3 regions of the Sporosarcina sp. Y1011 genome follow, and region 1 is predicted to be linked to each of the others. Evidence: riboswitches for the same ligand, from Rfam matches in the RefSeq annotation. Region 1 holds a riboswitch; each other region holds the start of a gene.
The links. Region 1 has a riboswitch for thiamine pyrophosphate ahead of AC25Y5_RS00200 (acetylornithine deacetylase). Riboswitches for the same ligand answer to the same signal wherever they lie in the genome.
Positions count from the first base shown of each region.

Region 1 (5,767 bases):
TGGTTTAGCATTAGCCATACTTGGCGGCGACCCAATTCGTTTTAAGCCACTTGTTGATTTGTATCGTCAAGCAGGCAAAGATGCAGGGCATCTTGAAGAGGATCTAAAAATAGCTGTAACAGGACACACGTATATAGCAAAGACTTCACAACAAGCAAAAGACGATTTCTATCCCTACTATGCAAATTACTGGGGGTACGTGAACAAACAACGTGGAATGAGTACGAGAATTTCTCGTTCTGATTTCGACCATATGGCCAGTCCCGAAACCGGACTATTTGTTGGCAGCCCTCAGCAAATAGTCGAGAAGATTCTTCATCAACACGAATTATTTGGACACCAACGCTTCATTGCACAAATGGATATCGGAGGCTTGCCGTTTTCTTCAGTCGCAGCAAGTATTGAAATGTTAGCAACAGAAGTAGCTCCCATCGTTCGACGGGAAACCACTAGGTAAGGTTATCCTTTGATCATCTACCTCTTGAAACATACCAATCATTTGATGACGCATAAGAAATGACTTCACTTATTAAGCAACATATAATAGCATAATAGTATTAGATGAATGGGGAGACTACTTGCTCTCCATTCTTTTCAAATTGCACCACTTATTTATAAATATCATAAGCGTTTTTGTAAAAGCCATTAGTTCTTCAATGTTTATTTTTTCATCAACTGTATGGGCCTCTTCCAACTTCCCAGGACCATAAATAACTGTGGGAATCCCTGCTTCGCCTATCCATCCTGCATCTGTTACTGTTCTTGACATGCCGATGATTACGGGACTTTTTTCGGTGTGTTCATGACAGTATGCTAGAAGTTGAACGGCCGCATGCCCCTCATTCATTTCAAGTGCAGGGAATATTTCCCCGCGTTCTTCAATCATCGATTTTCCACCCCAGCGATAGTGAATGGGATTTTCTCTTAACCATGGATCAGCTTTTGCTACATGGTTCAAATGTTCCTCGATTTCATTTATCACAGATTGATAGGTTTCATTCGGATAAAAATGAACGGTGATCCAAAGCCGGCATTCATCCGCTACAAAAGCCGCGTGTCTTCCGCCTTCTATAACTGCAGGATTGATGGTGTTGCTACCAGGTACAAAACCTGGATATTGTTTTGTCACGGCCCAGTGACGCTCTAAGTCTTGTAGTCCGGCAATTACTTTCATCATCTTCTCAATAGCACTGGCCCCATTAACGTTTCCGCCCGCATTAAGCATACTCATCCTCATTGCATCATGGTAAACTTCCTTACTTTTAATCGTTATCCAGCCGGTTATTACTCCACCCTGGCCATGAATTTGACTATCGCTACTATCGACGACGATTGCAAAGTCTGCTGTATAGCCTTTTTCCATACACGAAAGTGTTCCAGCTTCTCCTGCTTCCTCCCCAATGACAGTCTGAATCTGCAAATCACCTTTAAGTTCCACACCTAGTTCGTTTAATAATTTTACGGCTAGTAAAGTCGCTGCCACTGCACCTTTCATATCGGACGTTCCTCGTCCATATGCATTTCCATCTTTAGTTGTCAGTTCAAAGACAGGCACAGTCCATTCTGTTTCATCCCCAACTTCCGCAACATCAATATGACCATTAATGAGTAAGCTGTTAAACAGAGCTCCATCTGTCCCTTTTTTTATGCCTACCACGTTTGGATCACCAGGGAACACATCCCAACTGGCTGTATCGAATTTTTCTTGTTTTAAAAACTCTTGAATATACTGCTGCACCTCGGCTGTATTTCTTGCAGGCGGGCTGACAGTCGGAAACTGAACTAGATCTGCAAGTAATTGCAATAGCTCCTCTTGACGTTCATCAACCAAGTTGCTAATACTATTTTCCATTTCAATCATCCATTCTTTATTTAATTTTTAGTAAAGTAAATCCGTACTGGATAGATTGCAATATTGAATTCGGTGCATTAACAGAGCTAATGCGCCGAAGCGTGTATGATGGGAAACCCCTAGTTCATTGAATTTGCGATGGAACAGAAAACAGCCGCCTTCCATAATCGGAAAGCGGCTGTTCTCTACGTAGTTACATTCATTTGATGTAGAGTTCAGTTGCTTCCCTACGCTAGAATGAACTAGATCAGGTTCGAAGGGTTTACATGCATGATGCGTCTCAGCCAAATTGGCTCCCCTAGCAGTCTTCTATTCAATTCGTGTTTTCTTTATGATTAAGCCAAGAACGAGGTTCATAATGCATCCGTTCGTTCTTCCCCTTCAGGAAGATATTGCGTTAATCCAATATTACGCAATACGTTCTTTATTTTCATTGTGTACCCTAACTGTTCATTAGATAAAAACGATGCTTTGGAAGCAATCTCCACAAGTTGCATAACTTCATTTTTCGCCCAATGACTATTTGGAATATCCGTAAATTTTGCGGCAGTCGTGACTTCTTTTTGTTTAACAGCTTGAACTTCCGCCTCGTTAGTTGCTAATACAACAGTAGCTGACGTTGGTAAAGCCACTATTAAGGTCAAAGCCAAAAAAAGTATGTGCTTTTTCTTCATGTTTATTTAAAGTCCTCCACTAGTTCATATTAATAACATAATAGTTATAGTTAACTATAATTATAACACTTTTGGATACTATTTTGGGGTTCCTCCACAGGTGTCTGCTGAGATTAAGACACCGGTGCCAACACCAAAGCAATTCGGGAAAATAGCAAATCAATGAAAATGAGACGCCAGGCTATAATCATTGACCTTGGTAACTCCTGAGTGTTAGGGTTTCTATTGCCAACAAATTCGGCAAACTACAAAGGAGGAATTGCAATGACACAATTGATACAACAGGAAATTCATCTAGCAAATCGGCCCACTGGAATGCCTACCAAAGAAGACTTTACCTTTGTAAAAAGTTCAGTTCCCTCACCAAAAGTAAATGAAATTTTAGTACGGACGCTTTATTTGTCTGTAGATCCATACATGCGTGGAAGAATGCAAGATGCCAAGTCATATATTGCTCCATTTGAATTGAATAAGGTCATTTCTGGGGGTGTCGTGGGTGAGGTGGTTGAATCCCTGTCGGACGCCTTCAAACAAGGTGATGTAATTACTGGAAATCTCAGTTGGGCTGAATATACCGTAGCCACTGCAAATGAAATTCGCAAAATAGACCCTAAGTTGGCGCCTATTTCAACACATTTAGGTATTCTCGGTTTGACAGGCTTAACTGCATATTTTGGATTGCTTGATATCGGAAAACCTAAAGAAGGTGAAACGGTCGTCGTTTCTGGTGCTGCCGGGGCTGTTGGTTCAGCAGTTGGACAAATCGCGAAAATCAACGGGGCAAAAGTAGTAGGTATTGCTGGTTCAGATGAAAAGATTGACTACTTATTGAATGTACTCGGCTTTGATGCAGCTGTGAATTATAAGAAAGAAAGTTTTTGGACAGACCTTAAAAATGCCGTTCCTGACGGAGTAGATGTCTATTTCGATAATGTCGGCGGGGACGTTTCAGACGCTGTTTTTACTATGCTAAATCGAAATGCCCGTATTCCATTATGCGGATCAATCTCTTCCTACAACGCAGAAGGAAAAGATGCTGGACCACGTATTCAATCGGCTATGATTAAGACGAGCGCTATGATGCAAGGCTTCACCCTAGGCGATTTTTCTACTGATTTTGAAAGAGGGTTTACTGACTTAGCTAAATGGCTACTGCAAGGTAAACTGAAATATGAAGAAACAATTGTTGAAGGATTTGAAAATACACCAGAGGCATTCCTTGGTTTATTTAAAGGAACGAATCTAGGTAAGCAACTTGTAAAAGTGGCTGATCCTAAATACGCGAAACTTTAATAGTTCATCTGAAATTGCTTGACCTGCAACACTTATATGCTATAAAAAAACTCCTCAAGCAACTACAATGTACCCTATAAGATAGACACTTTAAAAAAGTCTCTCTTATGAGGGTACTTTTATTTATAATGGAAATAACAACGATTATATGTTGACATAAAGAATCCCACCAACAACGCTTGGCGCTTGGGGATGCCTCCCGCAATAAGCCAGACAGAAGACCACTGTCAGTCTTATTGCTTCGGCTACCCCAGTAAGGCGCCTTCGCTGGAGATTACAAGGAAAACATAAGTCCAACAGCAGAACCTATGTCAAAGATATTATTTACTGATCAAGAACAAAGAATACTGAAGAAACATCCTTATGTAAAAGCTGTTAGTGAAAAGGGAATTACATATACAGATGAATTTAAGGCAATAGCTATTAGGGAAAATGAAGAAGAACGCTAGAAAGCTAGCTGAAGGTGCTTTCATCCACTCGGATCAAGGAGTTCACTATACCAGTCCCCAATTTCAAAAGCTTGTGAAGAAAATGGGTTTAGGTCAGTCAATGTCACGTCGTGGGAACTGTTGGGATAACGCTCCCCAAGAATCTTTCTTTGGTCACTTTAAAGATGATGACGCCTGCACAATACAGACATCATCTTCTTCTAGTTTCCTAAATATGTTGAATGTATGATTGTTACTCACTTCAGCTGATTGAAGTGGAGAGCGGCGACTCCAGCGGGAACAGCACGAGCCGAAGACCCCGCAGGAACGCAGTGACGAGGAGGCTGAGGCCGTGCCCGCGGAAAGCGTCCGCTCGGAACGGAAATCAGCGGTTAGTTAAATTCTTCGGTTCAACTTATATAAGGTTTTTTTAAAATGTCCTTTACAAAGGGTACAGTTTAAACTACATGAGGAGTTTTTTTATCAAGCACAAAATCAGGAACTAGGCACCTTAAATTGACCTAGTTCATTTCAAAACATATTCTGCTAGCACGCTTTGTACTTTATAAACATTCAAGGATTTATTGAATTTCTTTTGAATTGGTGCAGAACTTCCCGATAGCCAGATTTTCAGTTCCGCTTCAAGATCAAACGTTCCTGCAGTTTCAATTGAGAAATGTAAAACACTTTTATATGGAATAGAATGATATTCACTTTTCTTTCCTGTGACGCCCTGTTTGTCCACGAGAATTAGACGCTTATCCGTAAATATCAACAGATCTCTAATCAATTCATATGCATGCTCCACTTTTTCAGTTGGTGTAAGTAAATCCTTCATTTCCTTCTCTACTTTGCTTACATCAATTTCAGATGCATTCCCTATTATTCCATCAAAAATACTCATTTTTATTTCTCCTGTTTATCCTTAATCAGTATAATTCCGCATTTAATTTGTTCGTACACCTTCCCTCCACCAAAATCCCTACTACAACAAAACTCCGTTTTTTCAATCAAAATACGTGATTGAAAGGATAGATTAGGCTATGCTATAAGAAGGTATTTCCTAACATTAAAAGGAGTGATGGATATGATCAGTCAACGACTAGCAGAAGCACTCAATCAGCAAATGAACAATGAATTCGACGCCGCACAATCTTATATGGCAATGGCAGCTTATTGTGAACACACTAATTATAGTGGCTTTGCCAATTATTATCTTCAACAAGCCGAAGAAGAACGTTTTCACGGTATGAAGATTTACAACTATATGAATGACCGCGGGTTACATGCAAAATTCTCCGCAACGTCAGAGCCAAAAATTGAATTTGAATCAGTATTAGATACTTTCGAATCAGGTTTACAACAAGAAAAAGGGGTTACAAAGAACATTTATGAATTAACGGACCTAGCTTGGGAAGAAAAAGAACATGCTACGATTTCATTTTTGAGATGGTTCTTGGACGAGCAAGTTGAAGAGGAAGCAGCCTTCGATACACATATCGAGTACCTGAAACGCATCG
Region 1 is NZ_JBYHFP010000001.1:40,354-46,120, reverse strand. It holds gene AC25Y5_RS00205 (LLM class flavin-dependent oxidoreductase) at 1-457, shown strand, start outside; gene AC25Y5_RS00200 (acetylornithine deacetylase) at 575-1,852, opposite strand; TPP riboswitch at 2,060-2,162, opposite strand; gene AC25Y5_RS00195 (hypothetical protein) at 2,206-2,526, opposite strand; gene AC25Y5_RS00190 (NADP-dependent oxidoreductase) at 2,791-3,819, shown strand; partial or broken gene AC25Y5_RS00185 (IS3 family transposase) at 4,282-4,437, shown strand; gene AC25Y5_RS00180 (PH domain-containing protein) at 4,774-5,151, opposite strand; gene AC25Y5_RS00175 (ferritin) at 5,335-5,767, shown strand, end outside.

Region 2 (5,767 bases), on a different contig from region 1:
CAAAGGCACTTGATGTAGAAAGGCTTGAAATAGGACCGCGATCACTTCTCCACGGCATTCCGGTTCTTTTGAAAGACAATATGGGAACAAAGGATAGAATGCATACTAGTTGTGGATCTCTTGCATTCAAAGATTTCTATGCCGCTGATGATGCATTTTTAGTGAAGAAATTACGTGCGGCGGGAGCGGTTATTTTAGGAAAGACGAATATGACAGAATGGGCGAACTTTATGTCTGACCGGATGACGAATGGTTGGAGCTCGCGTGGGGGACAAGTGAATAATCCCTATGGTTTATTCGATGTCGGGGGATCGAGTTCGGGTGCAGGTGCAGCTATTGCGGCGAATATGGGGACTGTGGCAATCGGCACGGAGACAACAGGGTCAATCCTCAACCCATCAGCCCAGAACTCGCTTGTCGGTCTCAAACCAACTGTTGGTGCGATTAGCCGAACTGGGGTGATACCACTATCCAATACGCAAGATACACCAGGACCAATGGCGAGGACTGTAAGAGACGTGGCTATTACATTTAGTCTGCTAATCGGTTCAGACCAGGAAGACTCTGCAACTGCTGGCGCATCCAGTTTAGACGAAGTCGATTGGATGTCTATCCTCGATACCAGGGCGCTAGAAGGTGTCCGACTTGGCGTTGCCCGTTCAATCTTTGAACGGGAAGCATCGACAGAACGTTTGTCTTTATTTGACATGGCACTCAGTAAACTTGAAGAAGCAGGCGCTGTGATTATCGATTCTATCGACTTGGGTACAATGGAAAATGACCTTGGCTACAACGTACTTCTTTACGAGTTTAAGGCATCTCTGAACGCTTATCTGGGAGGAACACCAGCGACAAACTCGATTCGCACACTGGCAGACATCATCCGTTTCAACAATGAACACGCAGATGAGACATTGAAATTCGGTCAAGTAATGTTGGAGAAGGTTGAGCGGACAAGCGGGACACTAACGGAACGTGCTTATATCGAGGCGCTTCTTCGTAATCGTCATCTAGCGGGTGACATTGCACTTGGAAAAGTGTTTGACGAGCACGATATTCAAGCGCTGGTTTTTCCGCAAGATCATGGATGCAGTTTCGGAGCGGCAGCAGGCTTTCCGTCCATTACGGTCCCTGCGGATTATACAGAAGTAGGCGAGCCATTCGGTTTAACATTTTCAGGTAAAGCATTTACTGAACCGGAGCTTATAGGTTTTGCTTATGCATTCGAACAGTTAGTCAACGCAAGACGAAAACCTTAAACAGTTTTGTCAGAAATAGAGTCTCCAAGGGCGTCTTATGATAAACTGAAGAGATTAGAGTGAAAGTAGGGATAATGATGTCCTTCTTAGAGAATTTTGACGATATGATTAAAGAAAAATGGAAATTTGAATATGAAATGCCCATCCAGGAAAAAATGATTCCAGAAATGATTGCAGGCAAAGATATCGTGGCAGAATCACCGACTGGTTCGGGTAAGACACTTGCATTTGTACTACCGCTTCTACAATTGGTCGATGGCGATAAAAAACAGACACAGGCATTGATTATTACACCTTCTCAGGAGCTGTCGATGCAAATCGTCAACGTCATCAGAGAATGGGTGACAGGGACGGGTATTACTGTGACACAATTAATTGGCGGGGCTAATATGCAGCGTCAGATTGAACAGTTGAAGAAAAAACCGACAATCGTTGTTGGAACACCCGGTCGTTTGGCTGAACTCATTAAAGTGAAAAAATTAAAAATGCACGATATTCGTCACATCGTTCTCGACGAAGGCGATCAGCTGCTAGCGCGTGATCATCGCGTTATCGTGAAAAGTATGATTGAGGCGGCAAATCCGGAAAGACAAGTTGTTGCCGTATCTGCAACAATAACAGATGAAATTGAAATTGTTGCTAGCAAGTTTATGAATAATCCAATTCGCATCCAAGTTGGCCCGGAAGAAATGCCGAAGTCAGGTACCGTCGTCCATTCATTTGTGAAGACAGATGCACGGGACAAAACGGATGTATTGCGTGGGATTTCTTATTTGAAGGGAATTCGTGCTCTTGCATTTATTAACAATGTGGATCAGCTTCGCATGAAAGAAATGAAGCTCAAGTATAACGAAGCACCAATAGCAGTCCTTCATTCAGAAATGACGAAATTTGAGAGACAGCAAACATTGGAAAGTTTCCGTAAAGGTGAATTACAGATTTTAATAGCAACAGATTTGGCTGCACGAGGACTGGACATCGATGGGTTGACGCATGTTATCCATGTAGATGTGCCTCACACAGTTGAACAGTACTTGCACCGCTCTGGTAGAACAGGACGTGCAGGCGGAGATGGAGAAGTATTGACGCTATTATCATATGCGGAAGAACGTGATTACCGCAAGCTGACAAAAGGTATTAAAACGGTTCAAAAAGTATGGTATAAAGGCCACCTTGCAGAAGGCAATTCGAAAACAATTGGACTTCCCAAAAAGAAATGAAAAAAAGGCTGTCCCCGTCAACCCAACTACATTGGATTGACGGGGAACAGCCCTTTTTTGTTATTAGAGTTGTGTCAGTATAATTGGTTCACCTTTTGTAACGATAATCGTATGCTCGATTTGTGCAACGAGCGACTTGTCAGGTGTGATGAAGGTCCATCCGTCCCCAGACTCGATGATATGCTCTGCTTTTTCAGAGATAAAGGGCTCAACCGCTAGAACCATCCCTTCTTTCAGAAGTGTCTTATCCCAAGCATCATAATAGTTGAGCACGTGGGATGGTTCTTCGTGCAATGCTTTCCCGATGCCGTGGCCAGTCAAGTTCTTGATGACTTTCAAGCCGTGTTCTTTTGCTTCGCGTTCAACCGCTTTTCCAATTTGGTTTAAACTGGAACCGGCTTTGACCTTCGTCATTGCACGCTCAAATGCACTTTTAGCTACATCACATAATTGCTGTTTCTTTTCATCAGGCGTACCGACGACAAATGAAATACCAGTATCAGCGAAGTATCCATTATATGAACCGGAGACATCGATGTTAACGAGATCTCCATCCTCTATAATGCGGGAACCTGGCATGCCATGCGCAACTTCACTGTTGACGCTAATGCATGTATTTCCAGGGAAGTCATATTCTGCAATCGGTCCTGAAATTGCGCCTTTCTCTTTGAAGAGACGTCCGCCTATGTCATCAATTTCTTTTGTTGTTTTACCGGGGATTGTCGCTTCTTTCATCACGTCTCTGATTTCGGCTACAATTTTGCCGATTTTTTTTAAAGCTTCAATTTCCTCTACCGTTTTTGCAATCATTATTTCCAAGTCCTTTCTACCGTGCATTCTTTTCTATATCATACTATATCATAATAAACAGAACAAAAAAGTCTACAAACCAGAAAAATGTTTGTAGACCATCTTATTATCTTCTTGGTTTTAATGTACCTGATGTTTTTTTATTTGACATGGCTTTTTTCACAACCGGGTAGATAATGGGCGCCCATTTCATAGCGGTTTTTAAAAGTTTTCCAATTTTCATAAATAATCACTCCTAGTGAAAGCATATGTTTATCATTTTCCCGAAATAGAGGTTTAGTAAACATTCATCTCAATACCTTAACACCTTGAAAAACATTCCATACTAGAATGGCCATAAGCAGTAGTCCATAGATAAGCATGAATAAGAATGGCGTAAGTTGCCAAAATCCGAAGTTTGTGCTCGGCATTCCATTGATACTCTCCGTAAAGGAAAACATTGAAAAAGAAAATATGACAATTGTAGCAATAAGGAGGATGACAGGAACAAGGTGTGAAACTAAAGAACGTTTTGCATGGGATTTCACTTCTCGATCATCTGTAACAAAATAAACAATGATGGGAAGAAGCAAAGGGGAGAAGAAGACACTAAAATAGCATAGAGCAGCTAATAGTTTACTGTTTGTCATGTAGATTCCTCCGTTCAACTTTTACTATATAGGAAAATCACTATGTTTGTTAATCATCTTGCTTATAGGATTACCCTCCTATACAATGAAATAGACATTTGAATAACTTTAACCACAAGGGGTGCCTGTTTTGGCTGAGATTGGACATGAAGTTCTGACCCTTAGAACCTGTAAGATTATTCTTGCGTAGGAATGTGGATGGAAACTGACATATTTGATGTCCCATTCTATCCGGGATGTCTTTTTTTTTATGCCCACATCCTACGCTACAACTAGGTAGGAGGAGAATTTGAGATGGATAGGAAAAGACTTCAATTATTACTTGAGGTTGCTATTTTAGGAGCAATTTCTTTTGTTCTAGATAAAATCGGATTTTCAATGCCTCAAGGCGGATCGGTTACGTTGTCAATGCTACCGGTAGTTGTTATGGCATTCCGTTGGGGAATTGCAGGGGGTATGCTTACAGGTTTTGTAAGTGGACTGCTGCAGTTGGTAACAGGGGGCTATGTATTAAACCCTGTTCAAGCGGCGCTCGATTATTTCGTGGCTTATGCCGTTGTGGGTCTGGCAGGCGTAACACTAGCTTGGCTGTTAAGTAGTAAAACGAAAGGTAAGAAAGGTTCAGTGGTTGCCGCAATCGTCATTGGGACAATCATAGGGGGGCTTCTCCGATACCTGATTCACTTCATCGGTGGCATTGTGTTCTTTGCTTCCTATGCGCCTGAAGGACAGCCTGTCTGGTTATATTCTCTTGTTTATAACGCTTCCTATATGATCCCTGCAATAATATTGACGGCAATCGTTGCGTCCATATTATTTACTACAGCACCCCGGCTACTTGAGCCTAAATAAGAAACCGCCGTCCTTCCTTATGGAAGAATGGCGGTTTCTTATTTGGTTGCAAGCGATTTTCTGTTGATGACCATGAAGCCGATAATGGTGGCTGCAAGAAACAGAGCTGCGGTAGTAACAAATAACTCATTTATACCATTTTTTACAGCGATACCGATAAATGCCCAAACAAAGACGAGAGCTAGAGAAATATCTGCATAATGGTATAGGTAATGAAGAGCAATTGCAGTAGCAATGGTCAAGTAAATGACGGTCCATAATGGGGTACTTAATCCCAATCCACTCCACTCATGCAAAGTGAGGACATAACTGATATTTGTAATTGCTGCGACAAAAGTCCATCCGAGATAGACTGCAATTGGAACCCTACCGAAAAAGGAATTATCTTTTTTGGAGTAGGTAAAATAAATGGACAATAGCGCTAACAGAAGTCCTAATATGATAACAATCGTCCATTTAAAATAACCGAAATGCCAAAGTAGGATCCAAGCGATATTAAATAGGCAGCTGATTACAAAAAAAACTGCTCTACGGTTGAACAATGCATGTTCAACGTTTGCCTTATTCCGTATGAAGCCATATAACCAGAAAGCCAGTAGCATATATATAACTGCCCATATTGAAAAGACATAATCAGCCGGTGTAAATAATACCGGTAAACTATTTGAGATTTCACCAGTTGTTTTTCCATTGATAGGTAATATATTTGCAGTTGCGTTGACAACAATAACTGCAATGAGTGAAAGTACCATGAGTAGTATTCTAAACATATTTAAATCCCCCTACTGAATAGTATACAGAGGAAAGCTGGACCCTGCGAAGGAAAGTATGAACCTTCCGTCACAATTGCATAATTTCGCATACCGAAGATTCATGTTATAATTAGATGGTGTTTTTAGAAGATTTAGAATGAAGTGAAGGGGGAATTAATATGGCGCTTAAAAAATATTCGGAAGTCTGGGATCTTGACGTTTTCTTCAAAGGTGGAAGTGAATCA
Region 2 is NZ_JBYHFP010000017.1:40,159-45,925, forward strand. It holds gene AC25Y5_RS15320 (amidase family protein) at 1-1,259, shown strand, start outside; gene AC25Y5_RS15325 (DEAD/DEAH box helicase) at 1,337-2,479, shown strand; gene map (type I methionyl aminopeptidase) at 2,543-3,289, opposite strand; gene AC25Y5_RS15335 (hypothetical protein) at 3,396-3,512, opposite strand; gene AC25Y5_RS15340 (magnetosome magnetite crystal formation protein family) at 3,577-3,918, opposite strand; TPP riboswitch at 4,026-4,128, shown strand; gene thiT (energy-coupled thiamine transporter ThiT) at 4,213-4,770, shown strand; gene AC25Y5_RS15350 (tryptophan-rich sensory protein) at 4,809-5,540, opposite strand; gene AC25Y5_RS15355 (M3 family oligoendopeptidase) at 5,702-5,767, shown strand, end outside.
Region 2: linked by a shared signal. The riboswitch ahead of thiT (energy-coupled thiamine transporter ThiT) and the one ahead of AC25Y5_RS00200 (acetylornithine deacetylase) in region 1 are both predicted to bind thiamine pyrophosphate.

Region 3 (5,767 bases), 170 kb from region 1:
AACCTTCAAATTCGAGCAGGGGTACTTCATGATTGATGTATGCACCAATTACAGCTTCTGCACTTTTCGAAACGAGTGATGAATTCAATTCAAATCCTACGTCAACCATTTTCGTTTTATTATAATCGGCTCCGTCCGCTTCCATCATTGTTTGGAGAATGGCTTCGTTCAGTGGAATCCCTGTATAACCAATTGTCTTCCCCTCTAAATCTTTAGGTGTTTTAATCCCGGTTTCTTTTAGAAATGCGACATGATTAAGCGGAGATCGGACTAGGGCTCCGACCGATTTAACATCTATGTTCTGCTCGGATTTTGCAATAATGACATCCGGTTGATAGGTGATTCCCATAGTTACTTTACTAGCGGCTGCAAGATTAATGGGATCTGTTGGATTTGCAGGAAATTGAATATCAACTTCAATTCCTTCTTCTTTAAAATAGCCTTTTTCCTGTGCGACATACAAGAAACTGTGAACTGCATTTGGATACCAGTCGAGCATGATGCTAACTTTATTGTCTTTTTCTACATTACAAGCGCTCAGCAGTAAAATAAGTGCGATGCATGATAGGGATAATATGATTTTCCTCAATTTTTAGTCCTCCATTTTAACAGTCGATTTTCAATGAATGTGATTCCCATGAAAAATGTAATTCCAACGAGGGTCAGTACAAGAATAGGTGCAAATACAGCTGCACCATCGAACTGAGTCATCATTCGGCGACTAAAGTATCCAAGACCAGCCTGCGCCCCGAGCCATTCCCCGATTGCTGCGCCAATCACACTCAATGTAACGGCAATCTTCAATCCTGAAAAGAAGTGGGGTAGGGCAGTGGGAACAGAATATTTCAAGAAAATATCCTGTTTTTTTGCGCCCATTGTTAAAAAAAGCTCGCGTATTTCTTTACTTCCAGAAGATAGCCCGTCGTATGTATTTACAGTAATCGGGAAAAAGGTGATGAGTACTGTAACTGCGACTTTACTCCAAATTGTGTATCCGAACCAGAGGACAAAAATAGGTGCAAGTGCAATAATAGGAATCATTTGTGAAGCTATTAAAATCGGATAGAGCGCTTTTCGAACTCTGGGACTGGAAGACATCCAAACGGCGATTGCAACTCCTGAAATAATTGAAATGACTAGTCCGATGATAATTGTTAGTAAAGTCATCGGTAAGTGCTTTAACAACAGTATTTCTTTTAGCTCCCAAAAACGGATTAAAATTTGAATAGGAGAAGGCAAGATGAATGGTTTATCGTAAAGTCTTGCACCTAGCTCCCAGATGCTACCGAATAACGCAATAATAAGAAGTGAGGTAATGTTTTTCATTGCATTACCTCACTACGTAGCGTATTTAGCAATTGTTCCTTTAGCTCAAGCAAATCCGTTCGATGTAAATCACTTCTTGTTCTAGGCCTTTCAAGTGGAACGCTGATTTCTTCGAATGTAGTAACCGGCTCATTTCTTAACAGGAAAATACGGTCTGATAAAAATAGCGCTTCTTCAACGTCATGTGTAATGAATAATACAGTAAATTGATGTATCTTCCATTGATCAATTAGCCACTCTTGCATTGATAACTTAGTTATCGCATCTAATGCAGAAAATGGTTCATCCAGCAGGAGAAGGGAATTTCCGGAAAGGACAGCGCGCAAAAAAGCGACTCGCTGTTTCATCCCGCCAGAAAGTTCCGCCGGATATTTTTTTTCTGTACCGCCAAGACCGAACTCCTTTAATAACGGTAATACCTGATTATTTGCAGACTGCTGTTTCATCCCTTTTAGTTCAAGTGGGAGACATGCATTTTCTAAAATCGTGCGCCAAGGCAGAAGCAAATCCTGCTGCGGCATATAACCGACGCTACCAAGGCGGCGGTTGTTTTGAACCCCATCGAGTGAAATGGTGCCAGAAGTAGGTTCATCTAATCCTGTTACAAGTCGGAAGATGGTACTTTTACCGGAACCACTAACCCCGATTATTGAAATGAATTCACCGGGAAGTACATTAAATGATAGATTTTCCAGTATGTTGTTGCTTGAATGATAGGCGAATGATACATTGTCAAACGATAACATTAGAGTTTTCAACCCCGGGCCACATCTGTTTCGTGTTGGCCATATCCCAAAACATATATTCATAGCGAGTTGTATTAAGGAAGATTTCTTCGAGCTTTAATAGTTCATGTTCAGGTTTTCCTTCTGCAGATTTATTCATCAAATCGATACACCAGATTGCGAGATCGCCGAAATCTTCGGACGAATACATGCGTATCCAATCACCGTATAACGGATGTTCAGCTGCGCTTGGAATCGCATTTAGCTCTTTACCTATTTCCCAGTAACTCCACGCGCATGGAAGAAGTGCAGCCATAACTTCGGCGACAGTACCGTTTTGGCTGACATGTAACATGTAGTGCGTATAGGCAAGCACGATAGGAGAGGGCTTTGCGTTTTCTAGTTCATGTTCAGAAATACCGAACCGGAGCGCATAACTACGATGTAGTACCATTTCTGTATTCAGTGTGCCATCAAGTAGCGTAGCGAACTTGCCCATTGTTTCCAAGTCGTCGGCTTTTACAGCCCCAATTGCAAAAACTTTTGCATAATCAATCAAATATAAATAATCTTGTACCATGTAGAATCTAAATTTATCGGGGTCTAGGGTACCATTGCCAATCCCTTGAACGAACGGATGGCTGTGATTCTGTCTCCAAATTGGTGTTATTTTTTCCAGTAAGCGGTCAGTAAACTTCATCTCTCCAACACTCCCTAAAATTGATAGCCAACCAAAAACCCACTCCTTGAAAAAGAAGTGGGTTGTAGACTGTCAATTGTATCTGCAAAAACAGACTGGCAGAAATATTGTGTCAGCACCTCTTCCTTACGCTGGTATTAACCAGTTCAAGTTATAAGGGTCAAGACACATGCCTCTCTCAGCTCTGTTAGAGCACCCCTAGCGGTGGATCTTATGAAATTGGATTCATCTCTAATATAAGCATAGAAAAATTGGGAGGTCAACCTTAATCTTGGAATTGAAAAAAGGAATGCATGTTTCATTTTTCTCGGTTTGTCCTGTAAAGTAGTAGAAAAGATCATTGAAAGGGGAAATGACAGTGAAGTTTTTCCATACTGCAGACTGGCATTTAGGTAAGCTTGTTCAAGGCATTTACATGACAGACGGACAACGGTATGTTCTTGACCAATTTATAGAGGCAATCATAGAGGAGAAACCCGATGCGGTCGTCATCGCAGGGGATTTGTATGACCGGGCAGTACCGCCAACAGAAGCCGTTGCGTTGCTCGATGACTTGCTCGAACGAATCACCATAGAACTAGGGACGCCGGTCCTCGCTATTAGCGGTAACCATGATAGTCCTGGGCGTCTCCATTTTGGCAGCGGATTGATGCGGGCAAACGGTTATCATATAGCCGGTCAACTGACGAAAGTTATTGAGCCGGTCGTTTTGACGGATGAATTCGGCGAAGTCCATTTTCACCTGGTTCCATTTGCAGATCCTTCCGTCGTGAAACATATACATGGAGATGAAACGATTGCGAATCATAATGACGCGATGAAAAAAGTGATAGAAGGGATTCGCCCCCAGATGTCAAATAGTGCGCGACACGTTTTTGTTGGACATGCGTTTGTAACACCTCATGGAGAAAGCGAAGACAACACAAGTGATTCGGAACGGCCACTCGCGATTGGCGGTGCGGAATACGTATCGGCACATCTTTTTGAACCGTTCCATTACACGGCACTTGGTCATTTGCATCAGGCGCATTATGTATTGAATGAGTCAGTCCGTTTTGCAGGTTCGCCGATGAAATATTCGATTTCAGAAGAACATCATAAAAAAGGTTTTTTCATTGTCGATATGGACGCTGATGGACACACCATTATTGAAAAACGTGAGTTGAAACCGGAACATGATATGCGGACGGTCGAAGGTACGATGGAAGATATCTTATTGCATCCTATAAGTAAGGATTATGTTTTCGTGAAATTGCTGGATGAAACGCCGGTTTTATTTCCAATGGAAAAAGTTCGTTCAGTCTATCCGAATGCGATGCATGTTGAGCGTAAAATGGTCAAGCTGACTGCGAATGGAGTGGACGAACAAGAGAGGACGGAACATGGTAAACACGATGATTTAGCATTATTTAAAGCATTTTACGAAGAAATGAAAGGCGAGGCAGCAGACGCGGAAACGGAAGAATTGTTTGCGCAAGTTCTCCATGAAGTTATGCAGAAGGAGGGGACGGGACTTTGAGACCTATTCAATTGACGATGACAGCGTTCGGTCCGTATAAAGGGACGGAAACAGTCGATTTCAGGGAATTGAAAGACAATCGGCTATTCGTCATTTCGGGTGCCACCGGGGCGGGAAAAACGACGATATTCGATGGTATTTGTTTTGCATTGTACGGCCAGGCGAGTGGAGAAGACCGGACGGATATCCGAGCGATGCGTAGCGACTTTGCTGACGATACAGTTCAGACGGCAGTCGAGTTGACGTTTCAGATACATAAAAGAACATACCGTATCATGCGGCAAATCCCCTATATAAAACAAGGAAACAAATCTGAAACGACTGCACGGAGCGAGTTTTATGAACTTACGGAAAACGGGGAAATACCACTGGTTGACAGGCAAATCGTTTCTGAAATCAACAAAAAGGCGGAAGAACTGATAGGTTTCACACAGGCACAATTTAGTCAGATTGTTATGTTGCCGCAAGGAGAGTTCCGAAAATTTCTAACATCTGATACAGAAAACAAAGAAACAATTATGCGCAAAATATTCAAGACGGATCAGTACCGTGAAATTGTGGAGCAGTTGAAAGGGCAGAAAGACGGTGCACAGGCGACGCTTACCAAAGAAATACAATTAAGCGAAGGGCATATTGGTCAAATAACATCCTTACTGCCGGAACGGGAATCCTCAGTTTTTACTGTCTTGGCAAATGAATATTATAACGTGAACCAAGTCGTACTAGGATTGGAGGAGGAACTCACATTTTATCAAGAAAATACAGTTATCGTTAAAAAAAGCTATGATGACGCCTATTTGAAGCATACTAAAATGCAAGAAATGTATCACGCTGCGAAAAGCATGAATGACCGCTTCGTTGAACTGCAGCAAAAAGTGACGAATTTAAATGGGTTAGAAGAACAATTGCCAATTATGGAGCGTAAAGAGCAACAGATAGTCGATGCGGAACGGGCTGTATCCATTGGTGAAATCGAGATGCAGTTTCTCTCATTGAAAGCGGAAGCTGTAACCAAATCAAATGACTTTCAGTTAGCCAAGCAAGCAGTGCAGGTTGCAACAGAAAAGATGGAAGATGCTAAACACCAATTTCATGTTGAAGAAGGAAGAAAAGTGCAACGTGAAAAACTGGCTGAAAACTTGACTCGATTAAATGACTATCTTCCGGCAGTTGCAAGTTTAGCGGCTAAAGAAGAGGCTTTAGATGTACTGAAAAAAGAAAACATTCGTTTAGAAAAAGAGCTCGCTGCATTGGTTGCGAAAACAGAAGAAGAAAATGGTAAGCTTGACAGTTTAACACTAGAAATCGATAACTTTGAAAAAAGGCTTGTTATGTATGATGAACGTATTGATCAACTAAATGAAGTGAATGAAAAATGTAAAGTGCTGGATGAATTCATCGCTATGCAAAATCGGGTGAATGTATTGGATAAAGAAAAGAGCGTCCAAGAAACGAATTATAAGACTTGTAAATCGGAATATGATGCAGTGGAACAAC
Region 3 is NZ_JBYHFP010000001.1:209,990-215,756, forward strand. It holds gene AC25Y5_RS01085 (ABC transporter substrate-binding protein) at 1-589, opposite strand, end outside; gene AC25Y5_RS01090 (ABC transporter permease) at 586-1,326, opposite strand; gene AC25Y5_RS01095 (ABC transporter ATP-binding protein) at 1,323-2,072, opposite strand; gene tenA (thiaminase II) at 2,059-2,751, opposite strand; TPP riboswitch at 2,858-2,961, opposite strand; gene AC25Y5_RS01105 (exonuclease SbcCD subunit D) at 3,110-4,270, shown strand; gene AC25Y5_RS01110 (AAA family ATPase) at 4,267-5,767, shown strand, end outside.
Region 3: linked by a shared signal. The riboswitch ahead of tenA (thiaminase II) and the one ahead of AC25Y5_RS00200 (acetylornithine deacetylase) in region 1 are both predicted to bind thiamine pyrophosphate.